Regions from separate parts of the Streptomyces sp. O3 genome, predicted to be linked through region 3. Evidence: riboswitches for the same ligand, from Rfam matches in the RefSeq annotation. Region 3 holds a riboswitch; each other region holds the start of a gene.

Region 1 (7,474 bases), on a different contig from region 3:
CGTGGGACCCGGACGGGCGCCCTGTGGGAGTGGTCTGCGGGCGGGGCGGGCGTCGGTCGGGGTGCGTGGGGGTCGCGTAAAATCGGGGCATTGTGTCTGACGATCACCACGCCTCCCGACCCCACGGCGCGCCCCGCTTCCCCGGAGGCCCCACACCCGACCCCGCGGGGTCGCACCACGAGCGGCGCATCCGCAGTTTCCAGCCGCGCCGGAGCCGGGTGACCGCCAGCCAGGGTGAGGCCCTGGAGCGGCTGTGGCCCAAGTGGGGCCTGGACATCGACGGACGGCGCGTCCTCGACCTCGGTGAACTCTTCGACGGCCGCCCCGTCGTCCTGGAGATCGGCTTCGGCATGGGCGAGGCCACCGCGCAGATGGCGGCCGACGACCCGGAGACCGGGATTCTCGCGGTCGACGTGCACACACCCGGCCAGGGCAACCTGCTCGGTCTCGCGGACCGGAACGGCCTGTCCAACATCCGCGTGGCCAACGGCGACGCGATCATCCTCCTCCGCGAGATGCTGGCCCCCGAGTCGCTGGACGGGCTGCGCGTCTACTTCCCCGACCCGTGGCCCAAGACCCGGCACCACAAGCGGCGCATCATCCAGCCGGACTTCCTCACCCTCGCCGCGCCCCGGATGAAGCCCGGCGCGCTGCTGCACTGCGCGACCGACTGGGAGCCCTACGCCGAGCAGATGCTCGAGGTGCTCGACGCGCACCCCGACTTCGAGAACACCCAGCCAGGCGGCGGCTTCGCGCCCCGCCCGGCGTTCCGGCCGCTCACCCGGTTCGAGGGCCAGGGTCTGGACAAGGGGCACGTCGTCCACGACCTGCTGTTCACCCGCACCGCCGCGCTCACCTCCGAGAGCGCCCCCGAGGGCGGCCCCGGAAGCGACCCCGAGAGCGCGCGCCCCTGAGCTGGTCCGGGGCACCGTCGCGGACCGCCGTCGTCCCTCGTTAGGGTCAACGCCGTGGCCGTCAGCGATCCGTATCCGCCGTCCGAGGTCCCGCACGTCGAGGGGCCGAGACCGCGCCGTACCTCCTGGTGGCGGCACAGGGCCGTACGGGCGGGCGCGCTGGTCGCTCTGCTCGCCGTGTCCGGGGTCGTCATCCTGGCCCTGGTCAGGGAGCAGACCGGCACGGAAGGCTTCCTCGTCGGGCTCGGGCTCGCGGTGCTGCCGGTACCGCTGCTGACCGCCGCGTTCCGCTGGCTGGACCGGGTCGCGCCGAGCCCCTGGCGGAACCTGGTGTTCTGCTTCGCCTGGGGCGCCTGCGCCGCCGCTCTCATAGCGATCGTCGCGAACTCGTTCGCGATGAACTGGATAGCCGCCAACACCCCCGACCGGACCGACGCCGACGCGCTCGGCGCGACCGTCATCGCACCGGTCGTCGAGGAGACCGGCAAGGCGGCCGCGGTCCTGCTGGTCTTCCTGTTCCGCAGGCGGGACTTCACCGGGATCGTCGACGGCGTGGTGGTCGCCGGAGTCACCGCCACCGGCTTCGCGTTCACCGAGAACATCCTCTACCTGGGCAACGCCTACGGCATGGACGCCGACGGCGGCTTCCCGGACGGCGGTCTCGTCGACGACACCGGCGCCGACCTGCCGTCGATGACCGTCCTGACGTTCTTCGTACGGGTCGTCATGTCGCCGTTCGCGCACCCGCTGTTCACCGTGCTCACCGGCATCGGTTTCGGCATCGCCGCGCACGCGGCGCACCGCCAGCGGACGCGCCGGGTGCTGGCGCCGGTCGGCGGGCTGCTCCTGGCGATGGGCATGCACGCGCTGTGGAACGGCTCCGCGGTCTTCGGCGGCCTCGGCTTCTTCGCCGTCTACGCGTCCTTCATGGTTCCCTGCTTCGGGCTGCTGACCTGGCTGGCGATCTGGACCAGGCAGCGCGAGCTGCGCATGCTGCGCGAGGAGTTGCCCGCCTATGTGCGCGCCGGCTGGCTCGCGCCGCTGGAACCTCGGGCACTCGCCTCGCTGCGCGCCCGGCGCATCGCCCGCGCGCACGCCGCCAGGACCCAGGGCCGGGACGCGGCCCGCGCGGTCGCCGACTACCAGCGCTGTGCGACGTCGCTGGCGCTGCTCAGGAACCGGGGCCGCGGCGGCCGGGCGGGCGCCGACTTCGTCGTACGGGAGCGTGCGCTGCTGGACGAGCTGTGGCGGCACCGCGGCACGGCGCGCCCCGCACACGCCCACGCGGCCTGGGAGACGGCCCCGGCGGTCCCACCGGTCCCGGCCTCGGTCCCGCCCTGGCCGGTCGGCCCCGGCTACGGCCCCGGCTACGGCTACGGCTACGGCTACGGCGCGGGATACGCGGGGCCGCACCACCCGCACAGCGGCTGAGCGCGGCCCACCGCGGCCAGCGGCACGACCACCACAGGCGAACGCGCGTGCGTTTCACGTGAAACCGCGTTCCGGGCACGCGTCGTACCGCGGGCATGCGTCGTACCGACAGCCCTGGCGTCGGGGGGGGTGCCGCCAGGACTGCCGGAGTCCAGGGGAATCAGAGTCAGAGATTCGCGAGCGGAGGGCCGGGAACCGAGGCCTGACAGATCAGGGGTTGAGGCCCTTGCTGCGCAGCCACGCCCTCGGGTCCACCTTGCCGCCGCCGGGCGACTCGACCTCAAGGTGCAGGTGCGGGCCCGAGGAGTTGCCGGTGGAGCCGACCCGGCCGATGACCTCGCCCGTGGTGACCTTCTGGCCCGCCGTGACGGCGATCGACGACTGGTGGCTGTAGGAGACCTCCGTGCCGTCGTCCAGCTCCAGGACGGTGCGGTACCCGTACGCGCTGCCGTGCCAGCCAGCGAACTTGACGGTGCCGCTGTGCACGGCCTTGATCGGCGTACCCGTCGGGGCGGCGAAGTCCAGCCCGGTGTGGTACCCGGACGACCACATCGGGCCAGCCTGCCCGTAGGTCGAGGTGATCGTGTAGGAGGAGGTGGGGAGCGAGAAGCTCGCGGCGAGCTTGGCGAGGCGCTCCTCCTCGGCCTTGCGCTTGGCCTCTTCCTCGGCCTTGCGCTTCTTCTCCTCTTCAGCCTTGCGCTTGGCTTCCTCTTCGGCCTTGCGCTTCTTCTCGGCCTCGGCCTCGGCGTCGCTGCGCGCCTTCGCGGCGTCCTCAGCGGCCTTCTTGGCGGCGGCGTCCGCCGCCGCGACCTGCTCGGCGGTCGCGGCTTGGTCCTGCTTGCGCTCGGCCTGCTGCACGATGCGGGCGCGCAGCGCCTCACCGGCGTCCACCGAGCCCTGCTCACCGTCGGCTTCGGCGCCCGCGGTGGCCTGCGAGACCGTGGCCACGCCGCCGAGCTCGGCGGCGGACTCGGACTCGCTCTCGTCGCCGTCATCGGACAGCAGCGAGCCCACGTCCGGAAGCTTGTCCGTCACGCCCGAGAGGTCGGGCATGGATATCGGGGCCGCCGACTTGTCCTGCGCGGTGGCGATGCCGCCCGCGCCGACCGCGGCGATGACGCCGACGCCGAGCACCGTGGAGCTGCGGGCGAATCCGCCGCGCTGCTTGGCGACGCGGTGCCTGCCGCGCACGGGGCGGATGGACTCCTCGGTGGGATTCCACTCCCCCACGGGCTCCTCAAGAGCGAGAGAGCCGGGCTCGTAGCCGTCGTCCGGCAGGTACGAGACTTCGGGGGCAGGCCTGTTGGACGCCACTGGGGCGCACTCCTTTCCTTCCTCTCGCCTACCGGGTTAGCTGACGGGTTCGGAACAGGAAGGTTTCCTACGGGCACTCCAGCGCCTCGGTTGAAGCGTGTCGCGCCCGATTCACCCCAAGTAGGTGGTTCCCCGGCTCCCTTGCGGGATTAGGCGTGTGAGCACGGAGCCGACTCTTGTGACGGCTGGGACGACCGCGCTGCGTTATCGAACGTTAATAGACCCCGACCCCGGATTCCAAGCCGTTCCCACTGATCGTTCAGGATCTCGGCCGTGGACTTAACGGGGCATGGAGGGTCCAAATCGGGCGAGTCGACTCCTCCGGATCGGCACTGATTTTCTTGACGGTGTGTCAGTCGTTATGCGGAGGGGTCCCCTTCGGTCACCTTCGGTGACATCGCGGGTCGGCTGACCGCGAGCAGCGCCATGTCGTCGGTCGTGACGCCTCCCGTGTGGCCGTGCACTTCGTCGGCCACGGTGCCGAGCAGCGCGTCGGGGCCCGGAAAGACCCGCCCGCTCAGCCGCGCCGCCGGATCGTAGAAGACGTTTCCCGCGTCCCGCGCTTCGGAGAGCCCGTCCGTGTAGAGCAGAAGCGTGGCCCCCACGGGGAACTCGGCCTCGGTCACCCGGTCCGGCCAGCCGCCCAGGTCGCCCATCCCGAGCGGCAGCGCGGGCTCGTCGGGGGTCAGCACCCGCAGCGCCCCGTCCGCGCACAGCAGCAGCGGCTCCGGGTGCCCCCGGTTGATCAGGCGGATGACGCCGTCGCCGTGCGGGATCTCCGCGAGTACGGCCGTGGTGAACCCCTCGAACGCGTCGAGCCCCTCGCGCCGGGTGCCCTCACGGGTCAGGGCGCGCTCCAGGCGCTGCGCCACGGCCGCCAGGGTCGCCTCGCCCTCGGCGGCCTCCCGGAAGGCCCCGATGACCACCGCGACCGCCTCGACCGCGCCGAGGCCCTTGCCGCGTACGTCGCCGACGATGAGCCGTACGCCGTGCGGGGTGTCCTGGACCGCGTAGAGGTCGCCCCCGATGAACGCGTCGGCCTGCGCGGCCTCGTAGCGGGCGGCGATGGCGAGCCCGCGGATGCTGGGCGGCGGCTCCGGCAGCACGGCCCGCTGGGCCGCCTCGGCGATATGACGGACCGAGGCGAGCTGCTCGCCTCTGCTGCGGACGACGAGGTTGATCACGATCGCCAGAGCGGCCACGGTGGTGACCGTGACCAGTTCGGTGGTCTCCTGCGGAAACCCCATCGTGCCGTAGTACATCTGCGGCCCGATGACCGACGCCGACGCGGCGATCCCGATCAGGACCGTGCCGCTGAGCGCGAAGAACGGCGCGGCGATCAGCGGGGCGGCCGAGAAGAACGGCGCGGCGGTGAACCTGGGCGGGGTCAGCAGGGCGACGGTCAGCCCGACGGCGATCAGCAGCACCGGCAGCGCGCGGACGAAGGTGATGCCCCGGTCCCGGTCCCAGTGCCGAGGCCGGTGCCGTCCGACCGGTGTCCCCGGCGCCCCTGCTCGATGGCCCACCCGTTCGTCTCCCGCCACGTCCGCCCCGTACCGGCCGCGGACCGCTGCCGCTGTTCCCTCAGCCTTCCCGCAGCGGGGGCCGCGGGCTACCGGATGTGCGCCGAACGGGTGACGAGGGAAGCGGGGAAGCGGGAAACGCGTCAGGCCCGACAGCTCGAAAGCTGCCGGGCCTGACGTTCAGTAGCGGGGACAGGATTTGAACCTGCGACCTCTGGGTTATGAGCCCAGCGAGCTACCGAGCTGCTCCACCCCGCGTCGGTGAACTCAACTATACGCCATCCGGACGGGCCTCCCGACCACGTTCACTGTGGCGTCCGCCTCAGAGGTCGATGCCGAGCACCAGCGCCCCCAGCGAGTAGACGGTCGCGGTGACCAGCACGACTCCGATGACGTTCAGCCAGACGCCGCCCCGGATCATCTGCCCGATGGTGATCTTGTCCGTACTGAACACCACGGCGTTCGGCGGAGTCGCGACCGGGAGCATGAACGCGCACGTGGCGGCCAGCGCCACCGGCAGCGTGAACAGCAGCACGTCCTGATCCGTCCCGGCCGCGACCGCCGCCATGACCGGCACGAAGGTCGCCGTGGTGGCGGTGTTGCTGGTCAGCTCGGTCAGCAGCAGGATCACGACCACGATCACGACCACCAGGAGCAGCACCGGCAGCGCGTCGAGCCCGCCGACCTGGTCGCCGATCCACGCGCCGAGTCCGCTCGCGCCGATCTGCGCGGACAGCGCCAGACCGCCGCCGAAGAGCAGCAGGATGCCCCACGGCACATCTCGGGTGTCCTCCCACTCCAGTACGCGCTTGCCGCCGCCGGACGTGACCGGCAGCGTGAACAGCGCCACCGCCGCCAGCATGGCGACCCCCGCGTCGGACACATGGTCGTCCACCCAGGCCACGTACGGGCTGAGCACGCCCACCAGGACCCACAGCAGGGCGGTGGCGGCGAAGACGGCGAGTACGGTCCACTGGCCGCGCCCCATCGGCCCGAGCTCCCGCCTGCGCTGCTCGATCAGCTCCCGGCCGCCCTCGATCTCCCTGATGCCGGGGCGGAAGACCCGCGTCAGCACCAGCCAGGCGATGACGAGGAAGACCGCGGCCAGCGGCACGCCGAACAGCATCCACTCGAAGAAGGTGATGTCGATGCCCTGCTCGGATTTCAGATAGCCCTGGAGGAACGCGTTGGGCGGGGTCCCGATGACGGTGCCGAGCGAGCCGATGGACGCCGCGTAGGCGATGCCGAGCAGCAGCGCGGTGGCGAAGTTCGCGTCCTGACGGCCGCCGCGCAGCCGCGTCACCAGGCCGAGCACCGCGACCCCGATGGGCAGCATCATCACCGTGGTGGCGGTGTTGGAGATCCACATGCTGAGCAGCGCGGTGGCCAGCATGAAGCCGCCGATCATGCGCATGGGGCTGGTGCCCACGAACAGCACCGTACTCAGCGCGAACCGGCTGTGCAGGTTCCAGCGCTGCATGGCCAGGGCGATGATGAAGCCGCCCATGAACAGGAAGATGACCGGATTCGCGTACGGGGCGGCGGTGTCCTTGATGGGGGCGACGTCGAGCACCGGCATCAGCACCAGGGGCAGCAGCGCGGTGGCGGGCAGCGGCACGGCCTCCGTCATCCACCAGACCGCCATCAGCGTGGCGACCGCCGCCACGTTCTTGCCGTCCGCGGAGAGCGAGTCGGGCAGGACCAGGCGGACGAGCAGCGCGAGCACGACACCGGCCCCGAGCCCGATCCACTGACGCGGAACCACCGCGCCCGCCCCGTCTCGCCCGTCTCGTCCGTCTCGTCCGTCTCGCCCTACTCGCTCCTCTCCCTTTTCCTGCCCCTCTCGCCCTTCGCTGAGGCTGGGCTCCGACATCAGGCATCCCCCCTGTGGCATGTACACCCTCTACACCCTCGCCGCGAGGGCGGGGGACAACATCCCACCGGGGGTGGCCTGCGACAAGACCCCGTACGCGACGGCCTGGAGGCGCGCTACAGGGCGTGGCCCGTGGTCGCGTCCACATGGGCCGGGACCTCGTCGTGGCGGTCGCCGACGGTGAGCGTCCCAGTGGGCTCGAACATCAGGATCGCGGCGCCGTCCGGCGCGTACGGCTTGTGCTCGACGCCGCGCGGGACGGTGAAGACCGACCCGGTGGGCAGCGTGACCGTACGCTCCCCCGCGGGCTCGCGCAGGGCGATGCGCAGCTCCCCGTCGAGTACGAGGAAGAACTCGTCGGTGTGCTCGTGGGCGTGCCAGACGTGCTCGCCCTCGACCTTGGCGACGCGTACGTCGTA
Region 2 (7,474 bases), on a different contig from region 3:
GAAGGTCGGCGGAAAGCCGCTGGTCGGGCGCGAACTGCTGGCCTGGACTGGCGAGTTCCTGACGACGATCCTGGGGTCGTAGCGCGGCGGGTTGATTTTGCTGGCCGCCGAACTCGACGCCGTCGAGGCGCTGGTGTCCTTCGCGGGGGTCGGCGCGGCCCCGACGCGTGGGAGGCGGCCCGCCAGCGGCTCGCCGCGCGCGGCCTGGTGGACGAGGCGGGCGCGGCGACCGAGGCGGGCCGTGCGCTGCGGGCCGATGTGGAGCGCCGCACGGACGCGGCCTGAGGCGGCTGCTCGTCTGGGCTGGCCGCCCTGGCTATTCTTCCGTCTTCTTCTGCCGGTCGATGCCCATGGCGTCCTTCGCCGCGTCCTGAGCCTTGTCGACCTGGTCCTTGTACTTGTTGTCGGTCTTCTTGTCGATCATGTCGCCCGCGCGGTCCACGGCTGCTTCGCCCATGTGGAGCTTGCTCTTGAGCTTGTCCATGAGGCCCATTCCCAGGGCTCCTTTCCGAGGTGGCGGGGTGGATATGCGGATGTGGAGATATCGGGACACGCTGTGCTTATCCACCCGTATCTCCTCTGACGATACGCCCGGTCGGCGCGGCGCGCCCGTGGGTGTCCGGCGCATCGCGTCGCACCGCCTCGCATCGCGCGCGTACCCGCGACTCTCTCCGAATCGTTGGTCGAATCAGTGGCCGAACCCCCGGCCACTGCATACCATCGATCACCGCAAGGCCCGCTTGTGCACAGCCGCACAATCTCGCCGTTCCGCCGCCGGGAGGCCCCTTTGCACCGCCGCAGTCGCACCGCGCTCTCCGTATCCGCCGCGCTCCTCGTGGCGGCCCCACTCCTGGCCGCCTGCGGCAGCGAAGCCCATCCGGGCGCGGCGGCCGTGGTCGGCGGCGAGCGGATCACCGTCGCCCAGCTGGAGGGCCGGGTGAACGAACTGCGGGACGCCCAGCGCGCGGTGACCTCGAACGACGAGGAGTACGCCGACCTCCTCAAGGCCCAGTGCGACGCCGCGCTCCGGATGCAGCAGCCGCAGTCCTGCGACCTGGCGCGGGTGACCCTGAACACGATGGTGTTCGACCAGGTATTCGAGAAGGCGGCCCAGGACGCCGGGGTCGTCGTGACCCGCAAGGAGGTGCAGACCCGGCGCGCCGCGCAGGAGAAGCAGCTGGGCGGCCCCGAGGGTCTGCGGCGCGCCGCGCTGCGCGGGAACGTCGCCCCCGGACAGCTCGACGCCACCCTCCGTACCCAGCTCCAGATCCAGAAGCTCAACCAGAAGCTGGGTGACGCCGGGTTCGGCGAGGCCGTCATCAAGGCGTCCGACGCGCTCGACATCGACCTCAACCCGCGTTACGGCACCTGGAACATCCGCGAGAACGGCCGCGTCGACGCCGACACCCCGTGGCTGCGCGAGGTGACGTCCCGCTCGGAGACCGACGCGCGGACATAGCGGCGGACATAGCCGCGGACGGAGTCGGCGCGGCGGGAGTCGGCGGGGGCCTGGTGGGGGCCCGGCGGGGTTGTCAGTGGGGTGGGTTACGTTCGAGAGGTGAACGCCTCGAAGGACTCGTCAGGCCCGATGGACCCGACCCCCGCACGGGACCCGCGCCCCGCGCCGGACCCGGCCGCGCCCGGCCGCGTCCTGCTGCTCACCACCAGCCACCGGGTCGCCCCCGGCCTGCTGTCCTGGCCCGCCTGGCAGGCGCTGCGCGCCGCCGACGAGGTGCTCTGCGCCGACCCGGACCATCCGCAGCTGCCCTACCTGCGTGAGGCCGGTGTCGCCGTCGAGCACGCGGCCCCCACCGCGCAGGAGCTGGTCGACCGGTGCGCGGGCGGCCGCACGGTGGTCGTGGTGGCCACCGGCGAGGGCGACCCCGCGCTGACCGACGGGCTCGCCCGCCTCGCGGGCTCGGGCCGGGTCCGGATGCCCGCCCTGGAGCTGCTGCCCGCCTCGTACGACCTGCCCGGTGCCCGCCTGCTCGACCTGGTCCAGGTCATGGACCGCATCCGCGCCGAGTGCCCGTGGTCCTCGCAGCAGACCCACGAGGGCCTGGCGAAGTACGGCATCGAGGAGGCGTACGAACTCGTCGAGGCGATCGAGACCGGCGACCGCGCCGAACTCCGCGAAGAGCTCGGCGACGTCCTGCTCCAGGTCGTCTTCCACGCCCGGATCGCCGAGGGGGACCCCGACGAGCCCTTCTCCGTCGACGACGTCGCGGGCGGCATCGTCGGCAAGCTGATCCACCGCCACCCCCATGTCTTCGGCGACGACACCGCCGAGACCCCGGACGAGGTGCGCGAGCACTGGCTGCGCACCAAGGCCGCGGAGAAGCAGCGGGACTCGGTGACGGACGGCGTGCCGCTCGGCCAGCCGGGCCTGGCCCTGGCCGCCAAGCTCGCCTCGCGGGTGCGGACGGCGGGCCTGGACGCCCCTCTGCCGACCGGCGACGGCATCGGGTACGAACTGCTGGCGCTCGCGGTACGCGCGGAGGCCGACGGCGTCGACCCGGAGGCCGCGCTGCGGGCCGCCGCCCGCGCCTACCGCGACACGATCCGGGCGGCGGAGGGACAGGCGTGACCACCGCACCCGTCCCGCCGACTCCGGACCCGCCCGCGCCGGTCGGGCAGGGCCCCGAGCAGGGCCCCAAGCCCGAGCTGTTCAGCTGGGAGTTCGCCACCGACCCGTACCCCGCCTACGCCTGGCTGCGCGAGCACGCCCCCGTGCACCGCACCCGGCTGCCCAGCGGTGTGGAGGCCTGGCTCGTCACCCGGTACGCGGACGCCAAGCAGGCGCTCGCCGACCAGCGACTCAGCAAGAACCCGGCGCACCACGACGAGCCCGCGCACGCCAAGGGCAAGACCGGCATCCCCGGTGAGCGCAAGGCCGAGCTGATGACCCATCTGCTCAATATCGACCCGCCGGACCACACCCGGCTGCGGCGCTTGGTGTCCAAGGCGTTCACGCCGCGCCGGATCGCCGAGTTCGCGCCGCGAGTGCAGGAGCTGACGGACCAGTTCGTCGACGCCTTCGCCGCGAAGGGCGAGGCCGACCTGATCCACGAGTTCGCCTTTCCGCTCCCCATCTACGCGATCTGCGACCTGCTCGGCGTCCCGCGCGAGGACCAGGACGACTTCCGGGACTGGGCCGGGATGATGATCCGGCACGGCGGGGGGCCGAGGGGTGGCGTCGCCCGCTCGGTGAAGAAGATCCGCGGCTACCTCGCCGAACTGATCCACCGCAAGCGCGAGAATCCGGGCGACGACCTCATCTCCGGGCTCATCAAGGCCAGCGACCACGGCGAGCACCTGACCGAGAACGAGGCGGCGGCGATGTGTTTCGTGCTGCTGTTCGCCGGTTTCGAGACCACCATCAACCTCATCGGCAACGGCGTGCACACGCTGTTCCACCACCCCGAGCAGCGCGCGCTCCTCCAGGAGTCGCTGCGGCGCGGTGAGCGCGGACTCCTGGAGACCGGGGTCGAGGAACTGCTGCGCTACGACGGCCCGGTCGAGCTGGCCACCTGGCGGTTCGCCACCGAGTCGCTCAGTATCGGCGGCCAGGCGATCGCCGCCGGTGACCCGGTGCTCGTGGTGCTCGCCGCCGCCGACCGCGACCCGGCGCGCTTCGCCGAGCCGGACACGCTCGACCTCGCCCGCCGCGACAACCAGCACCTCGGGTACGGCCACGGCATCCACTACTGCCTCGGCGCCCCGCTCGCCCGACTGGAGGGCCAGATCGCCCTGGCGACCCTGCTGACCCGCCTCCCCGACCTCCAGCTCGCCGTGCCGGAGGAGGAGTTGCGGTGGCGCGGCGGCCTCATCATGCGCGGCCTGCGCAAGCTCCCCGTCTCCTTCACCCCCGAGACCGCGTCTGACGCACCGTCAAGCCTGTGATGGTTGTGTGATCTCCGCTGTACCGACTTGTGACAAGCGTTCGAGTGCGGCTACGTTCACCGTTCGACTCAACTGTCGCTCAGCCGTGTAGTCGCGCGAAAGGCAATCGCATGCTCTCCGGGAACGGCCGTCACCGACGGCCCCGTCAGGCTCCGGCTCTTGTCGTCGCGGCGGGGGTGACCGGATCGGCCATCGCCATCCCGCTGCTCGGCGCATCCGGCGCGAGCGCCGCCGACACGTCCACCTGGGACGCGCTCGCCGCGTGCGAGAGCGGCGGCATGTGGAGCGCCGACATGGGCAACGGGTATTACGGCGGGCTGCAGTTCTCGCAGAAGGACTGGGAGGCGTACGGCGGTCTGGACTACGCGCCGCGCGCCGACCTGGCCAGTCGCTCGCAGCAGATAGCCGTCGCCGAGAAGGTGCTCGCCGCGCAGGGTCCTGACGCCTGGGGTACGTGTGCGCCGATCGCCGGTCTTGAACAGGGCGGCGAGACGCCCGACGTGGATCCGGGGCCGAGCGCCGACTCCACTCCGCCCACGTCCGGCTCGTCCGGCTCGTCCGGCTCGTCCGGGTCGGGGTCTGGCGCGGGGGCTGGGTCCGGCTCGTCCCAGCCGTCGGGGTCGTCCTCCGGGTCGCCTGAGCCGTCCGCGTCGCCGGACGTCGATTCCGCGGACTCCTCGCCGTCCTCCGACTCTTCGGGCGAGGCGTCGGGTGAGTCGTCGGGCGAGGCGTCGGGCGAGTCGTCGGGCGAGTCGTCCGGTACGGCGTCGGGTGACGCGTCGGGCGAAGGTGACGAAACCGGCGTAGGCGGCGAAATCGGCGAAACCGGCGCCAGCGGCGCGGAGGGTGAGCCGGGCGGATCTCCGGGGAGCGGATCCTCTTCGTCTGACGTGTCGTCCGGTGAATCAGGGGAGTCCGATTCATCTGACTCACCCGACTCACCCGAATCGTCTGATTCACCGGATTCGACGGACTCGTCCGCTTCGGCCGCTGAGTCCCCCGAGTCCCCCGAGGCTTCGGAGTCCGAAGAGCCCGCAGGCTCCGCCGAGTCGCCCGCCGACGGCTCGGGCCGCCACCGTGGCGCGCCCGCCCCGGAGGAGCTGTCCGACGGGCGCGAGACCGACGGCTCGGGGCGGCACGCCTCCCGCGGCGACGCCGACCGCACCGCCGCCGAAGGCCCTTACACCGTGCGGCCCGGTGACAACCTGTCGGCGATCGCCGACAGTCACGGACTTGACGGCGGATGGTCCGAGCTCTACTCGGACAACAAGCAGGTCGTGGGCGAGGACCCCGACCTGATCCGTCCCGGCCAAAGCCTCGATCTGGGCGAAAAGTGACGGCAGTTCGGGGTGAATGTCCGAGTTAAAGGGGCATTGCCGTAAGTGAGAGATGGGTCTCAATGGCCCCGATCGCCTTGGTGTTGAGGCCGGGGCCGTGTTTACCGTCGTGACCGCTCGCCACTGGTGAGCCCCGATGGCCGTCACGCCGAATCCTGCCGACGGCCGTACGGGAACAGTCGTCGCGTAACGCGCCGTAGGCAGGAGCGGGGGACCCAAGGTTCGTGCCGGGTCCGGCCCTTGAGAGAGGGCGGGACCGGCTTGGGGTGAAGCCGTACGGGGACGCGGAAGCTCCGTACGGCCGGGCAGCTCACAGCCCGAACCCGACAGCTCACCTCGCAGGCGTCGGTGAGGGGATCACTCATGCTGTTTTCCGGCAAGGGCAAGCACCGTCGTCCGTCCAAGGCCACCCGGATCGCCACCGCCGCCGGTGTCACCGGCGCCGCCGTGGCCGTCCCGCTGATGGGCGCGACCGGCGCGCAGGCCGCCACCGCCTCCGAGTGGGACAAGGTCGCCCAGTGCGAGTCCGGCGGCAACTGGTCGATCAACACCGGCAACGGCTACTACGGCGGTCTGCAGTTCTCGGCCTCCACCTGGGCCGCGTACGGCGGCACGCAGTACGCCTCGACCGCCGACCAGGCCACCAAGGCGCAGCAGATCGAGATCGCCGAGAAGGTCCTGGCGGGCCAGGGCAAGGGCGCCTGGCCGAGCTGCGGCGTCGGCCTGAGCAACGCCCCGTACAGCGGCGGCGGCCAGCAGTCGACGCAGCAGCAGAGCACCCCGAGCGCCCCGGCCGCCTCGCAGCAGTCGGCGCCCCAGCAGGAGCAGTCGACGCAGACGCGGCCCAAGCGGGAGCAGCCCAAGCAGGCCGCCCCGAAGTCCGAGGCTCCCAAGGCCGAGGCCCGGTCTGAGGCCCCCAAGGCCTCGCGCAGCGCCAAGAGCGCCAAGAGCGCCAAGACCGTCGAGACCCCGGCCGGTAAGACGGTCAAGAAGGGCGACGGCGAGTATGAGGTCAAGTCCGGCGACACCCTCTCCGAGATCGCCGAGGTGCACGACGTCAAGGGCGGCTGGCGCAGCCTGCACGAGCTGAACAAGGACATCGTCGAGGACGCCGACTTCATCTATCCGGGCCAGCAGCTGCACCTCAGCTGACCTCCCTCGGCGCCCCCGGACCACCCCGCCCCGGCGCGCGTACCCCCGTGCGCGCCGGGGCGGGGCTGTGTGCCGGGCCTTTTTGTTTCTCTAAGAAACAATCTATGCTCGGGGTGTCCATGGTCCGGTCGGTCGGCTGGCCGATGCCGCCGAGGCGGTTAGGCTCGTGTCGCAAGGCCATAGAGACCTCGCACTTCTAGCGTCACATCCCAGAAGGAGATGCTCGTGCCGTCCATCGACGTCGTCGTAGCCCGGGAAATCCTGGACTCCCGAGGCAACCCCACGGTCGAGGTCGAGGTCGGCCTCGACGACGGCAGCACCGGTCGTGCCGCCGTTCCCTCCGGTGCCTCCACCGGTGCTTTCGAGGCCATCGAACTCCGCGACGGCGACCCGAGCCGTTACCTCGGCAAGGGCGTCGAGAAGGCCGTCCTGGCCGTCATCGAGCAGATCGGCCCGGAGCTCGTCGGCTACGACGCCACCGAGCAGCGCCTGATCGACCAGGCCATGTTCGACCTGGACGCCACCGACAACAAGGGCTCGCTCGGCGCCAACGCCATCCTCGGCGTCTCGCTGGCCGTCGCGCACGCCGCCTCCGAGGCCTCCGACCTGCCGCTCTTCCGTTACCTGGGCGGCCCCAACGCGCACCTGCTGCCGGTGCCGATGATGAACATCCTGAACGGCGGCTCGCACGCCGACTCCAACGTGGACATCCAGGAGTTCATGATCGCCCCGATCGGCGCGGAGTCCTTCTCCGAGGCCCTGCGCTGGGGCGCCGAGGTCTACCACACCCTCAAGAAGGTGCTGAAGGACAAGGGCCTGGCCACCGGCCTCGGCGACGAGGGCGGCTTCGCCCCGAACCTGGGCTCCAACCGCGAGGCCCTGGACCTGATCATCGAGGCTGTCAAGCAGGCCGGTTACGCCCCCGGCCAGCAGATCGCCCTCGCCCTCGACGTCGCCGCCTCCGAGTTCTACAAGGACGGCAAGTACCAGTTCGAGGGCAAGGAGCGCTCCGCCGCCGAGATGACCGAGTACTACGAGGAGCTCGTCGCCTCGTACCCGCTCGTCTCCATCGAGGACCCGCT
Region 3 (7,474 bases):
CAGCGACGACTCCGGGCACCTGCGCGGCCGGTACCGCGATCACCGCGAGGTCCACCGCGTCGGCGGGGTCGATGTCGCGCACCGACCGGTACGCCGGGACGCCGTCCAGTGAGGTCTCGGCCGCGGACAGGGCCGAGTTCACCGCGTACACCCGGCCGCTGAAGCCCGAGGCGATGAGGTTGCGCAGGATGGCGCGCCCGGTGCCGCCGGGGCGCCGCCCGGCGCCGACGACCGCGACCGAGCCCGGCGTGAGCAGCCGCCGCACCGACCGCGCCTCGGCGCGCTGCTCGCGGGCGCGCTGCACGGCGAGCGAGCGGTCGGTCGGCTCCAGGCCGAATTCCAGGCGGACGACACCGTCCTCGAAGCTGCGCTTCTGCTGGTAGCCGGCGTCCGTGAACACCTTGATCATCTTGGCGTTGGCGGGCAGCACCTCGGCCACGAAGCGGCGTACCCCCCGCTCGCGGGCGACCGCGCCGATGTGCTCCAGGAGGGTGGAGGCGACGCCCCGGCCCTGGTGCGCGTCCTGGACCAGGAACGCCACCTCGGCCTCGTCGGCGGGCGCCGACGCCGGTCGGCCGTGCTCGTCGATCCGGTCGTAGCGGACGGTCGCGATGAACTCGCCGCCCACCGTGACCGCGAGTCCGACCCGGTCCACGTAGTCGTGGTGCGTGAAGCGGTGTACGTCCTTGGCGGACAGCCGTGGATAGGGCGCGAAGAAGCGGTAGTACTTCGACTCGTCCGAGACCTGTTCGTAGAAACTGACCAGCCGCTCCGCGTCCGCGCTGGTGATCGGCCTGATCCGGGCGGTGCCCCCGTCGCGCAGCACCACATCGGCCTCCCAGTGGTCGGGGTAGGCCGCGTCCTGCGGCGGCTGCTCCTGCGGCGGCTGCATGGAAGTCAGCGTACGGGTCGCGGGCCGGCGTGGAGCACCGCAGGGTGGGAGCGGGCGGCGGCGTGGCAGAACCACCCGCCGCCTCATGCGACACTGGTCTAGACAAGGCAGAGTGACACCTGAAGGGCAGCATCACATGGCTGAGCGCCGCGTCAACGTCGGCTGGGCTGAGGGCCTCCACGCCCGCCCCGCCTCCATCTTCGTCCGCGCGGCCACGGCCGCCGGGGTCCCCGTGACGATCGCCAAGGCCGACGGCGACCCGGTCAACGCGGCGTCCATGCTCGCGGTGCTCGGCCTGGGCGCCCAGGGCAACGAGGAGATCGTCCTCGCCTCCGACGCCGAGGGCGCGGACGCCGCTCTCGACCGTCTGGCGAAGCTGGTCGCCGAGGGGCTCGAGGAGCTTCCCGAGACGGTCTGAGCCCCCCCTTGCGGCTAAACCGCCGCCGCTCTCGCGGACGTGGTTTCTCTGCGTTGGGGTTGCTCAATTGATGGTGGCGGTGTTCTCGATTCGAGAGCATCGCCACTTTCATATGCGGGCGCTCGCTCGTAAATGGGCAGCGCAAAACACACCCGCGAATATCCCACCGCTTTGTATACGGCCCTTCGGTTAATTGCGGGCGCTCGCGATGTTTACGGTGTGTTGCGAATTCCTCACACGCTTCGCCGGGCGGTCGGCGGAGCGGCCCGCCGACCGGTCCGCGGACCGCTCACCCGGCCGGTCCTTCGGGCCGGTGAAGCGCGGCCGGTGCGCGGCGGCCGTGCGCTCGGCGTGCAGCGCGGTGAGCGCCCTGGCGCGTTCCGCGTCCCCGCGGGCCACGGCGTCGACGATCGCGCCGTGCTCCGCCCAGGACTCGGTGGGCTGGGCGGCCGGGTCGACCGTGTACATCCAGGTGACCTTGTGCCGCAGCTGGGTGAGCAGGGTCGTCAGGCCCGGACTGCCGCAGGCCTGGGCGAGCGTCTCGTGGAACCAGCCGCCGAGCGCGCGCAGATCCTCGCTGTGCCCCCGGCGGGCCCGCTCCTGGCCGAGCCGCACCAGTCCGCGCAGCACCTTGAGGTGCGCCTCGGTGCGCCGCTGGGCGGCCCGTGCCGCGCCCAGCGGCTCCAGCAGGGTACGCATCTCCAACAGGTCGGCGGCCTCCTGGACGCTGGGCTCGGCGACCTGGGCGCCGACGTGCCTGCGGGTGCGTACGAACCCCTCGGCCTCCAGGGTGCGCAGGGCCTCCCGCACCGGGACCCGTGAGACCCCGTACCGGCGCGCGAGCAGCTCCTCGGTGAGTCTGCTGCCGCGTTCCAGCACACCGGACACGATGTCCTCCCGGATGGCCGTGCATACCGAGTGCGCGGGAACGCGCATGACCTGTCCACCGCCTTAATATCCGCGAAACGCGGTCGATTGACGCCTGTTCGGCGACTCTATTGCAGCAGACGTGGATTTCCGATGGGTGACCGGAATCCATGGATATTTTTTGGACAAGCTGGCGCACGCCTCGAAAGCCGAAAGCCCCGGCTCGGGGAGCCGGGGCACAGGGGGCGTGCGGGACCTGCGGGACGGGGTCAGACGGCCACGCCGTGCGACCGCAGGTACGACACCGGGTCGATGTCCGAGCCGTAGTCCGGGGAGGTGCGGGCCTCGAAGTGCAGGTGCGGCCCGGTGACGTTGCCGGTCGCGCCGGAGAGGCCTATGCGCTGGCCGGGCGTGACGCTCTGGCCCACGGAGACGCCGAGCGAGGACAGGTGTCCGTACTGGGTGTACGTGCCGTCGTTCATCCGGATCACCACGTTGTTGCCGTACGCCCCGCCCCAGCCGGCCTCGACCACGGTGCCGGAGCCGACCGCCAGAACCGGGGTGCCGGAGGCGGCGTGGAAGTCGACGCCCGTGTGGCTGCCGGAGGACCAGACCGCTCCCCCGGCCTGGTATCCGGTGGAGACGTACGAGCCCGCGATCGGTGAGACATACGCGTTCAGCCGGGCCCGCTCAGCCGAGCGCGCGGCGCGCTCCTTCGCCGCCTCGGCCTCGCGCGCCTCCTTGGCTTCGCGTGCCGCCTCGGCCTTACGCGCCGCCTCCGCCTCGCGTGCCTCCTTGGCCCGCTCCTCAGCCTCGCGCTTGGCCTCGGCGGCGGCCTGCTCCTTGGCCGCGGCCTGCTCGGCGGCGTCCTGCTGGGCGCTGGCCTGCGCGCTGATCCGCTCGGCGAGTACGTCGTCGGCGGCGGCGACGGCCTGGTTCAGACCGGTGTCGGCGCCGGGGTGGGCGGCGAGCGCCGGAGAGGCGAGTGTGCCGATGACGCCGGTGGTGGTGAGGGCGGCGACGCCCGCGACGTTCGCGCCCGTGCGCGTCAGACGGCTGGGGCGACGGTGCTTCCCGGATGCCATGAAGTGGCGGGTCCTTTCCTTCCTTCTCGCCTACCGGGTTAGCAGGGGGGTACCCCCTGGCCCTTAAGGCCTTGGGGGAGGGTTCGGAGCAGGAAGGTCTCCTACGGGCCCCACGCGGGGAGGCGCCCGATTCACCCCAGGGACTGCGTGGGTCCCCGGCTCCCCAGGCTCGCGCCTGACGGGGACTCGGCGATGGCTGTCCGGTGCCGCGGACGCGGCGTGTAGCCGACGAACAGCGCCCCGACGCTAAACGGGGCGTCTTTCGCGCCACAAACGGATCGGGCCCTTTGAGGCACATCCCACAGGACAGACCGTCAATCTCGGTGCCATTTCGGACATTAAGGGACCCCGGTGGTCGCTCGACCACCGGGGTCCCCGGTCCGGCACGGGCGCTCCGCTCGGCCGACTAGCCGGTGACGACCGTTACTTCACCGATTCCGAGGGCCTTGACCGGCTCGGCGATCCGCTCGGCGTCGCCGACCAGGATGGTGACGAGCCGGTCTACCGGGAAGGCGTTCACCGCGGCGGCGGTGGCCTCGACGGTGCCGGTCTCGGCCAGCATCCGGTACAGCCGCGCCTGAAAGTCGTCCGGCAGGTGCTGTTCGACCTGGTCCGCCAGGGTGCTCGCGACGGCGGCGGCGGTCTCGTAGCGCAGCGGGGCGACGCCCACCAGGTTCTGCACCGCGACGTCGCGCTCGGCGTCGGTGAGGCCGTCGGCGGCGAGGGTGCGCAGGACCTGCCACAGGTCCTCCAGGGCGGGTCCGGTGGACTCGGTGTCCACGGAGCCGTTGATGGCCAGCATCGAGGCGCCGTTGCCCGCGGCGTCCGAGCGCAGCACCTGGGCGAAGGCGCGCACACCGTAGGTGTAGCCCTTCTCCTCGCGCAGAACGCGGTCCAGGCGCGAGGTGAGGGTGCCGCCCAGGCAGTAGGCGCCGAGCACCTGGGCGGGCCAGACCCGGTCGTGCCGGTCCGGGCCGACCCGGCCGATGAGCAGCTGCGTCTGGACGGCGCCCGGACGGTCCACGATGACGACGCGACCGGTGTCGTCGGCGGTGACCGGCGCCGCGGGGCGGGACTCGGGCGCGGCCCCCGTCCACTCGCCCAGCGACGCGGCGAGCAGTTCGTCCAGGTCCGTGCCGGAGAGGTCGCCGACCACGACGGCGGTGGCCGTCGCGGGCCGCACATGGGCGTCGTAGAACGCCCTGACGGCGGTGGCGTCGATGCGCTCGACGGTCTCCTCGGTGCCCTGGCGCGGGCGCGACATGCGCGCGGTGGCGGGGAACAGCTCCTTGGACAGCTCCTTGGCCGCGCGGCGGCTCGGGTTGGCCATCTCGTGCGGGATCTCGTCCAGGCGGTTGCGCACCAGCCGACTGACCTCGCTGTCGGCGAAGGCGGGCGCGCGCAGCGCGTCGGCGAGCAGGCCGAGCGCCTTGGGAAGCCGGGAGACCGGGACTTCGAGCGAGAGGCGTACGCCGGGGTGGTCGGCGTGCGCGTCGAGCGTCGCGCCGCAGCGCTCCAGCTCCGCGGCGAACTCCTCGGCCGAGTGCTTGTCGGTGCCCTCGGAGAAGGCGCGCGCCATGATGGTGGCGATGCCGTCCAGGCCGTCCGGCTCGGTGTCCAGCGGGGCGTCGAGGTTGACCTCGACGGCGACCACCTGCTGGCCGGGGCGGTGGCAGCGCAGCACGGTCAGGCCGTTGGGGAGCGTGGCGCGCTCGGGGGCGGGGAAGGCCCAGGGCGTGGCCTGGCCCGGCTGGGGCTGGGGGTGGAAGTCCATGGTCACGGTGGCTTCGCCGGTCGTGGTGTGCTGGGCCTGGGTCACTTCGCCGCCTCGTCTTCCTGTACGTCGTTCCCGGCGGCGGCCGCGTCGTGCGCCCCTGCCTCGTCCGCTGGCCCCTCGTCGGCCTCGTCGGGCGCGGTCGGCTCGTACACCAGCACCGCGCGGTTGTCAGGCCGCAGCCGGGCCGCCGCGACCTCCCGGACCTCCGCCGCGGTGACGTCGAGCACGCGCTGTACGGCGGTCAGGGCGAGCTGCGGGTCGCCGAACAGCACGGCGTACCGGCACAGTTCGTCGGCGCGTCCGGCGACCGTGCCGAGCCGGTCCAGCCACTCGCGCTCCAACTGCGCCTGGGCGCGCTCCATCTCCTCGTCGGTCGGGCCTTCGGCCGCGAACCGGGCGAGCTCCTCGTCGACGGCGGCCTCGATGTCCGGGACCTCGACGTCATGCGAGGTCTTGACGTCCAGCCAGCCGAGCGAGGGCGCCCCGGCCAGCCGCAGCAGACCGAATCCGGCCGCGACGGCGGTACGGTCCCGGCGCACCAGGCGGTTGTACAGCCGGGACGACTCGCCGCCGCCCAGGACGGTGAGCGCCACATCGGCCGCGTCGCACGCGCGCGTGCCGTCCTCGGGGAGCCGGTAGGCGGCCATCAGGGCGCGGGCCGGGACCTCCTCCTCGACGACCTCGCGCAGCTCCTCGCCGATGGTGTCGGGCAGCGCGCCGTCCCGCGGGGGCTGCTTGCCGTCGTGTGACGGGATGGAGCCGAAGTACTTCTCGATCCAGGCGAGGGTCTGCTCCGGGTCGATGTCGCCGACCACCGACAGCACGGCGTTGTTCGGCGCGTAGTACGTACGGAAGAACGTCCGCGCGTCCTCCAGGGTGGCCGCGTCCAGATCGGCCATCGAACCGATCGGCGTGTGGTGGTACGGGTGGCCCTCGGGGTAGGAGAGGGCCGTCAGCTTCTCGAAGGCCGTGCCGTAGGGAACATTGTCGTACCGCTGGCGGCGTTCGTTCTTGACGACGTCCCGTTGGTTCTCCATGGACTCGTCGTCGAGCGCGGCCAGCAGCGAGCCCATCCGGTCGGCCTCCAGCCACAGGGCCAGTTCCACCTGGTGGGCGGGCATCGTCTCGAAGTAGTTGGTGCGCTCGAAGCTGGTGGTGCCGTTGAGCGAGCCGCCCGCCCCCTGCACCAGCTCGAAGTGGCCGTTGCCCTGCACCTGCTTCGAGCCCTGGAACATCAGGTGCTCGAAGAGGTGCGCGAGGCCCGTACGGCCCTTGACCTCGTGGCGGGAGCCGACGTCGTACCAGAGACAGACCGCGGCGACCGGGGTGAGGTGGTCCTCGGAGAGCACCACCCGCAGGCCGTTGGCCAGCCGGTGTTCGGTCGCTGTCAGGCCGCCGGTGCCGGCCTGCGCTGTGGCCGTGTGACCCATGGGCATGTGGTCCCTTCGATCGCGTGCGGAATCGCGTGCTGACTCTTCCCCGCGGGCCTGCGCCGACTCGCGTCGTTGACATGCGACGAGGAAGTCCTGTCACTGTATGCAAGCGCACGGACATCTGGCGAAGTTCCCACCGCCTCTCTGCTCTCAGCGAGCATCGGCGACCCCGTTGCACGGGTCGCGGTCCGCGTTGTCAGTGGCTCGGTCCACAATGGTCCGCGTCAGAAGCCCGACTTTTGTTGGTGAAGGAGCCGCAGCCGCGATGGCCCGCCGCAGCACGAAGACCCCGCGCCCCTCAGACGACACCGACTACGAGGAGAAGATCCTCGACATCGACGTCGTCGACGAGATGCAGGGCTCCTTCCTGGAGTACGCCTACTCGGTCATCTACTCACGCGCCCTGCCGGACGCCCGCGACGGCATGAAGCCGGTGCAGCGCCGCATCGTCTACCAGATGAACGAGATGGGCGTGCGCCCCGACCGCGGCTATGTGAAGTGCGCCCGCGTCGTCGGCGAGGTCATGGGCCGCCTGCACCCGCACGGCGACGCCTCGATCTACGACGCGCTGGTGCGCATGGCGCAGCCGTTCTCGATGCGGCTGCCGCTGGTCGACGGACACGGCAACTTCGGCTCGCTCGGCAACGACGACCCGCCCGCCGCGATGCGGTACACCGAGTGCCGGATGGCCGACGCCAGCTCCCTGATGACCGAGTCCATCGACGAGGACACGGTCGACTTCGCCGCGAACTACGACGGCCAGGAGCAGGAGCCGACCGCGCTCCCGGCCGCGTACCCGAACCTGCTGGTGAACGGCGCGTCCGGGATCGCCGTCGGCATGGCGACGAACATGCCGCCGCACAATCTGGGCGAGGTCATCGCGGCCGCCCGCCACCTCATCAAGCATCCGGGCGCCGACCTGGACACCCTGATGCGTTTCGTTCCGGGTCCTGACCTGCCCACCGGCGGCCGGATCGTCGGCCTGGGCGGGATCAGGGACGC
Region 4 (7,474 bases), on a different contig from region 3:
GCCCCCACCATCGGCGGCCTGGCCGACCACCTGGCCACCCTGCGCACCACCGACGGCTACGAGCGGGTACTGGCCTGGGGCAAGGACGTACTGCAACGCACCCCCGTGGTCGGACAGCCGCTGTACGAGTCACTGCACGGCGCGAAGAAGGGGTTCAAGGACGCGTTCGCGCCGCAGGGCATGTTCGAGGACCTGGGGCTGAAGTACGTGGGACCCGTCGACGGGCACGACATCGGCGCCGTCGAGTCGGCGCTGCGCCGCGCCAGACGCTTCCACGGCCCGGTCCTGGTGCACTGCCGCACCGAGAAGGGCCGCGGCTACCAGCCCGCGCTCGCCGACGACGCCGACCGGTTCCACACGGTCGGCGCGATGGACCCGCTGACCTGCGAGCCGCTGGCCCCGTCGGGCGGTCCCTCGTGGACCTCGGTGTTCGGCGACGAGATCACGGCGATCGCCGAGGAGCGCCCGGACGTCGTGGCGATCACGGCGGCCATGCTGCACCCGGTGGGGCTCACCGGGTTCGCCGAGCGGTTCCCGGACCGGATCTGGGACGTCGGGATCGCCGAACAGCACGCCGCCGTGTCCGCCGCGGGACTCGCCACCGGCGGACTGCACCCGGTGGTCGCGCTCTACGCGACCTTCCTGAACCGCGCCTTCGACCAGCTGCTCATGGACGTCGCCCTGCACCGGTGCCCGGTCACCTTCGTCCTGGACCGGGCCGGTGTCACCGGAGTCGACGGGCCCTCGCACAACGGCATGTGGGACCTGTCGCTGCTCCAGGCAGTGCCCGGACTGCGGATCGCGGCGCCACGCGACGCCGCGCAGCTGCGGGCGCAGCTGCGCGAGGCGGTCGACGTACACGACGCACCGACCCTGATCCGGTACCCCAAGGAGTCCGTGGGGCCCGAGATCCCGGCCGTCGACCGGGTCGGCGGCATGGACGTCCTGCACCGGGCGGCCGATCCGCGGGTGCTGCTGGTCGGGGTCGGGGTGATGGCGCCGGTGTGCCTGCAGGCGGCCGAGCTGCTGGAGTCGCGGGGGATCGGCTGCACCGTCGTCGACCCGCGCTGGGCCAAGCCCGTCGACGCCGAGCTGCCCCGGCTGGCCGGGCGGCACCGCCTGGTGGCGGTCGTCGAGGACAACTGCCGTACGTCCGGAGTGGGCGCGGCGGTCGGCCAGGCGCTGTCCGACGCGGAAGTGGATCTGCCGCTGCGGACCTTCGGCATCCCCGAGCGGTTCCTGGAACACGCCAAGCGGGGCGAGGTGCTGGCCGACATCGGGCTCACCCCGGTGGACATCGCCGGGCGGATCGGCGCGAGCATCGCGCGCGCGGACGCGAACCGGGCGAGCGACGCGGGTACGGAGAGCGACGCCAGTATGGAGGGCGACTCCAGTATGGAGGGCGACGCCAGCATGGAGAGCGACGCGGGTAAGGAGAGGGTCGTATGACGACTGCCGAGTCGGCGAGGCCGTCCGGGCACGAGGAGTTCGACCTGGGCAGGCTGCTGGCCGAGCGCGGGTCGGAGCGGTACGAGCTGCACGCACGGCACCTCAACCACCAGCTGCCGCGCATGCTGCACACCATCGGCTTCGACAAGGTCTACGAGCGGGCCGAGGGCGCGCACTTCTGGGACGCGGAGGGCAACGACTACCTGGACATGCTCGCCGGGTTCGGGGTGATGGGCCTCGGCCGCCACCACCCCGTCGTCCGCCAGGCGCTGCACGACGTCCTGGACGCCTCGCTCGCCGACCTCACCCGCTTCGACTGCCAGCCCCTGCCGGGCCTGCTCGCCGAGCGGCTGCTGAGCCACAGCCCGCACCTGGACCGGGTGTTCTTCGGCAACAGCGGCACCGAGGCCGTGGAGACCGCGCTGAAGTTCGCCCGGTACGCGACCGGCAGGCCCAGGATCCTGTACTGCGCGCACGCCTTCCACGGGCTGACCACCGGCTCCCTCTCGGTGAACGGCGAGGCCGGGTTCCGCGACGGCTTCGCGCCGCTGCTGCCGGACACGGCCGTGCGGCTCGGCGACCTGGCGGCGCTGGAGCGGGAGCTGAAGCGCGGGGACGTCGCGGGTCTGATCGTCGAGCCGATCCAGGGCAAGGGCGTGCACACGCCGCCCCCCGGCTATCTGCGCGCCGCCCAGGAACTGCTGCACCAAAACCGGGCGCTGCTGATCGCCGACGAGGTGCAGACCGGCATCGGCAGGACCGGTGACTTCTACGCCTACCAGCACGAGGACGGCGTGGAACCCGACCTGGTCTGCGTGGCGAAGGCGCTCTCGGGCGGCTACGTACCGGTGGGAGCGACCCTCGGCAAGGACTGGATCTTCAAGAAGGTCTACTCGTCCATGGACCGGGTGCTGGTGCACTCGGCGAGCTTCGGCGCCAACGCCCAGGCGATGGCGGCGGGGCTCGCGGTGCTGTCCGTCATGGCGAACGCGGACGTCGTCGCACACGCCCGCGCCATGGGCGAGCTGCTGACGTCGCGGCTCGCCGCGCTCGTCGACCGGTACGAGCTGCTGCACGAGGTACGCGGGCGCGGGCTGATGATCGGCATCGAGTTCGGGAAGCCCTCGTCGCTGAAGCTGCGCACCCGGTGGGCGGCGCTCCAGGCCGCGCGCAAGGGGCTGTTCGCGCAGATGGTGGTCGTACCGCTGCTCCAGAAGCACCGGATCCTCACCCAGGTCTCCGGCGACCACCTGGAGGTGATCAAGCTGATCCCGCCGCTGATCATCGACGAGGCGGACGTGGACCGCTTCGTCACGGCCTTCACCGCGGTCATGGACGAGGCGCACGGCGGCGGGCTCATGTGGGACTTCGGCAGGACCCTGGTGAAGCAGGCGGTCGCCCAGCGCTGACGGCTTGCTCGGCCTGCTTGCGCGTGATTTGCCTCTGGGGCAAGAAAATTGCCTGAAGGGTAAGAGTCTGGCTCAATCGGCTGCATGAGTCCCGCCGACCCCGCTGACCCCGCCGAACCCGCCGAACCCGCTGAACCTTCCGAGCCCGCCAGACCCGCCGGGCCCGCCGGGCTTTCCGCGCCCAGCGGTGCGGGGGGCGAGCTGCCCGCCGTGGCCCCGCAGCTCCACGCCCTGCGGCGGCGCGCCTCGCTCACGCTGGAGGCCGCGGCCGCCGCGGCCCAGCTCTCACCCGCGCATCTCTCCCGGCTGGAGACCGGGCAGCGCCAGCCGTCCCTGCCGACGCTGCTCGTGCTCGCCCGTACGTACGGGACGACGGTCTCGGAGCTGCTCGGGGAACGCGTCACCGACCGGGACGCGGTGCTGCGCGGGGACGCGCAGGAGGCGACCGTCGCGGGCGGCTGGAGCTACCGGCAGGCCGGGGCGCCCGGCCGGGGCATGCAGGCGCTGCGGGTGCGGGTGCCGCACGGGGCGCAGGGCGACATCGTGCGGGTGCATCCGGGGGAGGAGTGGCTGTACGTGCTGGCCGGGACGCTGCGGCTGCGGCTCGGGGACTCGGCGCACGTGCTGCGGCCCGGCGACAGCGCCCACTTCGACTCGCTCACCCCGCACCGGATCGCCGCCGCCGACCGGGGCGGCGCCGAGCTGCTGTTCGTCCACACCCTGCTGCAGAGCCCGACGGACGCGCTGTGCCTCGGCGCGGCCACGGGTCACCGGATCACCGGAGACGCGACATGACCGAGCCCGAGCGGCCCGCCCACACGTCCGATGCCGTGGCCAGCCCTGGGCCCAGGCCCAGGCCCAGGCCCAGACCCAGGTCCATGGAAGAGAAGTTCCCCCGCGCGCTCTGGGTCCGGCTGATCGTCTATGTGGCCGTCGGCCATGTGTTCGCGGCGTTCGTCTACCTGCTGTTCGTACTGGGCGCACAGAACCAGTAGCCCGGAGCGGCGGCCGCCCGAAGCCGTGGCCGACGGTCAGTCCAGGAGCTGCTCGCGCAGGCGCTCGCGCGTGTCGGGCGTCAGCCGCAGCCCCTCTTCGAGGTAGCGGTCGACGGAGCCCCAGGTCTCCTCGATCGTGTCGAACGCCGCCTGAAGGTACTCGGCGCGCGCGTCGAACAGCGGGCTGAGCAGCTCCATGACCTCGGGCGACATCGCGCTCGCACCGCCGTCGCCGCGCTGTACCTTGTAGCGGCGGTGGGCGGCGTTCGACGCCAGGTAGTCGGTGAGGACGGCGGAGCGCTCGACGCCCACGGCGAGCAAGGTGACGGCGATCGACAGGCCCGCGCGGTCCTTGCCCGCCGCGCAGTGCATCAGCGCGGGCACGCTGTCGTCGGCCAGGGCGTGCAGCACCCGGCTGTGCTCGGCGGTCCGCTCCTTGATGATCATGCGGTACGTGGTGAGCATCCGGTCCGCGGCCTGTCCGTCGGCCAGGGCCGCGCGCAGCTCCGCTATCTCGCCGTCCCGGACCATCTTCCAGAACTCCGCGCCGTCGGCTGGGTCGGTCAGCGGCAGGTTCACGTTCCGCACGCCGGGGAGTGCGATGTCGGGGCCCTCGAGCCGCTGGTCCGCGGCGTTGCGGAAGTCGAAGATCGTATGCAGTCCGAGCGAGGCCAGGAACGCGGCGTCGGTCTCGGTGGCGTGCGCGAGGTGGCCGCTGCGGAAGAGCCGCCCGGCCCGTACCCGCCTGCCGTCCACGGTCGGCAGCCCGGCGACATCGCGGAAATTGCGCACTCCGGCCAGCTCGGGCTCGGTCGACGGGACCTGCTGCGTCACGGGGGCTCCTCCCAGTAAGCCGCCGGCGCTGCTCGCCCGCGGGGCGCGTCTTCGACGATACGACATCGGTATGACATCGATGCCTGCGTCAACCACCTGTCCCGACGTGACACCGATGAGACCTCATGCGCCCTAAGGGTCAAATGCCCGATTCAGACTGTTCGCGGTAACTAGCCCTGGAATAACGGGCTATGGCGTCTCGCTGGTGAGCGGGATCATATTCGTGACGGTCTGTTGCCTACGCCCCGCCTCAACTCCCCACGGATGCGCGGATGGTGGGAGTGACCCATCAACGGAGCGTCACGGGAGGCGCATAGCCGCAGCGGCTGTGGCCCGTGGGGCTGGAACCAACTGCTTGTCTCCGCGGTTCCCACTCGCTTACGGTCGCCGACGTCCGGGTGGACGCCCAATCCTGCCGCCGTCCGGACTCCGCACACCCACCCGTCCACGGCAGGAGCGGGGGACCCACGGTAGAACGCCGTTCCGGGACTCCGGAGCGGCTTGGGGTGAAGCCGCGTGAGAGCGCGGCCGGGCAGCTCCAGCCCGAACCCGACAGCTCACCTCGCAGGCGCCGGAGAGGAACTCGCCATGCCCGCGAAGGGTAAGCACCGCCGACCCAAGTCCACACGGATCAGCCGCCAGTTCGCCGCCGTCGGCACCGGTGGCGCCGCGCTCGCGCTGCCGCTGTTCGCCGCCAACAGCGCGCAGGCCGCGCCCGCCGCGGCTACGGCCACCATGCCCCAGAGCACCCCCGAGGCCGCACCGGCCACGGTGGCGCGGACCGCGCCCGCCGCCGCTCCGCAGGCCGCCGCGACCGCCGCCCCCGACGCCGCGCAGCGGGCCTCCGCGCGCACCTACTCCGTGGTGCCGGGCGACTCCCTGTCCCGTATCGCCTACCAGGAGCGCGTCGACGGTGGCTGGCAGCAGCTCTACCAGGACAACCGCTCGGTCATCGGCGACGATCCGGGGCTGATCTTCCCCGGTACGGAGCTGAAGCTCGACGCGGAGGCCTCCGCCCCGGCGAGCGCCCCGGCCAAGACGCAGGCCAAGCCGAAGAGCCACGCCAAGCCGAAGAGCCACGCGAAGCCCAAGGCCAAGGCCGGGAGCCACGCCAAGCCGAAGTCCAAGACCGAGGCCAAGTCCAAGACCGAGGCCAAGTCCAAGACCGAGGCCAAGTCCAAGTCCAAGTCCAAGACCGCCACGTCGCGCAGCACCGCGTCCCGGTCCACGAAGCCCGCCGCCACCACCACGGGCTTCACCGCCCCGGTCGCCGCGGGCATCTCCACCCAGTACCGCACCGCCGGCGCCATGTGGTCCAGCGGCTACCACACCGGCACCGACTTCGCCGCCCCCACGGGCACGCCCATCAAGGCGGTCGGCGCGGGCACCGTGGTGTCCGCGGGCTGGAGCGGCTCGTACGGCAACGAGGTCGTCATCCGGCACGCCGACGGCCACTACTCGCAGTACGCCCACATGTCCTCGCTCGGCGTCTCCGCGGGACAGCGGGTGTCCGGCGGCCAGCAGATCGGCCTGGTCGGCTCCACCGGCAACTCCACCGGACCGCACCTGCACTTCGAGATCCGCACCGGCCCCGGCTACGGCTCGGACGTCGACCCGCTCGCGTACCTGCGCTCGCACGGCGTCTCCATCTGACGCCACGGCGCCGCCCACGGCGGAACGCGACGGCCGGAACCCCGCCACGGGGTCCCGGCCGTCGCGCGTATGACGTACCCGCCCTGTTCCCGTCTTCCGTCTCCCCGTCTATTCCTGCACGCGCGCGTCGATGTCGGTGGCATATCTCACCCGCCGTCAAGACCTGGCTACGGTCGCGTAAGTCACACCGATAGGTGAAAGATAAGGCGACGTGGACCACGATTCGACATCCCCCATCCGCAGTGACGCGACTGACGTATTCGGGTCGTACGTGGCTGTCGGCGACAGCTTCACCGAAGGCGTCGGCGACCCCGGCCCCGACGGCGCCTACGTCGGCTGGGCCGACCGGCTCGCCGTCCTGCTCGCCGACCGCCACCCCGAGCACTCCTTCCGCTACGCCAACCTCGCCGTACGCGGCAAACTCCTCGACCAGATCGTCGACGACCAGGTGCCGCGCGCCAAGGAGCTCGCCCCTGAGCTGGTGAGCTTCTGCGCGGGCGGCAACGACATCATCCGGCCCGGCAGCGACCCCGACGACGTCGCCGAACGCTTCGAGCGGGCGGTCGCCGACCTCACGAACTCGGTCGAGACCGTCATGGTGACGACCGGGTTCGACACGCGGGGCGTCCCCGTGCTGCGCCATCTGCGGGGCAAGGTCGCCACCTACACCGCGCACGTCCGGGCCATCGCGGACCGCTACGGCTGCCCGGTGCTCGACCTGTGGTCGCTGAAGTCCGTACAGGACCGTCGGGCCTGGGACGACGACCGGCTGCATCTCTCGGCCGAAGGGCACACGCGGGTCGCCCTGCGCGCCGGTCAGGTGCTCGGCCTCGAGGTTCCGGCCGACCCCGACCAGGAATGGCCGCCGCTGCCGCCGCGCGGGGCCCTGGAGGACCGGCGCGACGACATCCAGTGGGCGCGCGAGTACCTGGTGCCCTGGATCGGGCGGCGACTGCGCGGCGAGTCCTCCGGCGACCACGTGTCGGCGAAGCGGCCGCACCTGACACCCGTGCGGGACACGAGCAGCGCGTAGGTCTGGATCACCGGCAGCGGAATCCCTGAGCCGCCCCGCACGTTGAGCAGGCATGGGACCGGTGTCTCGCGTGGCGGCGGTCGCCCGGCTGGCCGCGCTGT

What was found. A riboswitch is a leader RNA that binds a small molecule or an ion and turns the genes downstream of it on or off. The one in region 3 is predicted to bind cyclic di-AMP.
Positions count from the first base shown of each region.
Region 1: linked by a shared signal. The riboswitch ahead of ACX6XY_RS15390 (M23 family metallopeptidase) and the one ahead of ACX6XY_RS00905 (M23 family metallopeptidase) in region 3 are both predicted to bind cyclic di-AMP.
Region 2: linked by a shared signal. The riboswitch ahead of ACX6XY_RS27460 (transglycosylase family protein) and the one ahead of ACX6XY_RS00905 (M23 family metallopeptidase) in region 3 are both predicted to bind cyclic di-AMP.
Region 4: linked by a shared signal. The riboswitch ahead of ACX6XY_RS14795 (M23 family metallopeptidase) and the one ahead of ACX6XY_RS00905 (M23 family metallopeptidase) in region 3 are both predicted to bind cyclic di-AMP.

Region 1 is NZ_JBTVYK010000026.1:76,438-83,911, reverse strand. It holds gene trmB (tRNA (guanosine(46)-N7)-methyltransferase TrmB) at 90-914, shown strand; gene ACX6XY_RS15395 (PrsW family intramembrane metalloprotease) at 969-2,345, shown strand; gene ACX6XY_RS15390 (M23 family metallopeptidase) at 2,556-3,659, opposite strand; cyclic di-AMP (ydaO/yuaA leader) riboswitch at 3,670-3,825, opposite strand; gene ACX6XY_RS15385 (PP2C family protein-serine/threonine phosphatase) at 4,019-5,203, opposite strand; tRNA gene ACX6XY_RS15380 (tRNA-Met) at 5,367-5,440, opposite strand; gene ACX6XY_RS15375 (SLC13 family permease) at 5,505-6,947, opposite strand; gene ACX6XY_RS15370 (cupin domain-containing protein) at 7,172-7,474, opposite strand, start outside.
Region 2 is NZ_JBTVYK010000074.1:13,659-21,132, reverse strand. It holds gene mfd (transcription-repair coupling factor) at 1-82, shown strand, start outside; partial or broken gene ACX6XY_RS27490 (helix-turn-helix domain-containing protein) at 98-276, shown strand; gene ACX6XY_RS27485 (antitoxin) at 317-493, opposite strand; gene ACX6XY_RS27480 (SurA N-terminal domain-containing protein) at 788-1,459, shown strand; gene ACX6XY_RS27475 (nucleoside triphosphate pyrophosphohydrolase) at 1,589-2,587, shown strand; gene ACX6XY_RS27470 (cytochrome P450 family protein) at 2,584-3,903, shown strand; gene ACX6XY_RS27465 (LysM peptidoglycan-binding domain-containing protein) at 4,014-5,240, shown strand; cyclic di-AMP (ydaO/yuaA leader) riboswitch at 5,423-5,600, shown strand; gene ACX6XY_RS27460 (transglycosylase family protein) at 5,604-6,392, shown strand; gene eno (phosphopyruvate hydratase) at 6,618-7,474, shown strand, end outside.
Region 3 is NZ_JBTVYK010000001.1:183,386-190,859, forward strand. It holds gene ACX6XY_RS00890 (bifunctional acetate--CoA ligase family protein/GNAT family N-acetyltransferase) at 1-892, opposite strand, end outside; gene ACX6XY_RS00895 (HPr family phosphocarrier protein) at 1,029-1,310, shown strand; gene ACX6XY_RS00900 (GntR family transcriptional regulator) at 1,500-2,246, opposite strand; gene ACX6XY_RS00905 (M23 family metallopeptidase) at 2,447-3,262, opposite strand; cyclic di-AMP (ydaO/yuaA leader) riboswitch at 3,276-3,464, opposite strand; gene ACX6XY_RS00910 (M16 family metallopeptidase) at 3,669-5,036, opposite strand; gene ACX6XY_RS00915 (M16 family metallopeptidase) at 5,078-6,475, opposite strand; gene ACX6XY_RS00920 (DNA gyrase/topoisomerase IV subunit A) at 6,738-7,474, shown strand, end outside.
Region 4 is NZ_JBTVYK010000025.1:57,413-64,886, reverse strand. It holds gene dxs (1-deoxy-D-xylulose-5-phosphate synthase) at 1-1,449, shown strand, start outside; gene ACX6XY_RS14815 (aspartate aminotransferase family protein) at 1,446-2,858, shown strand; gene ACX6XY_RS14810 (helix-turn-helix domain-containing protein) at 2,943-3,653, shown strand; gene ACX6XY_RS14805 (DUF6126 family protein) at 3,737-3,853, shown strand; gene ACX6XY_RS14800 (tyrosine-protein phosphatase) at 3,890-4,687, opposite strand; cyclic di-AMP (ydaO/yuaA leader) riboswitch at 5,116-5,271, shown strand; gene ACX6XY_RS14795 (M23 family metallopeptidase) at 5,276-6,340, shown strand; gene ACX6XY_RS14790 (SGNH/GDSL hydrolase family protein) at 6,552-7,373, shown strand.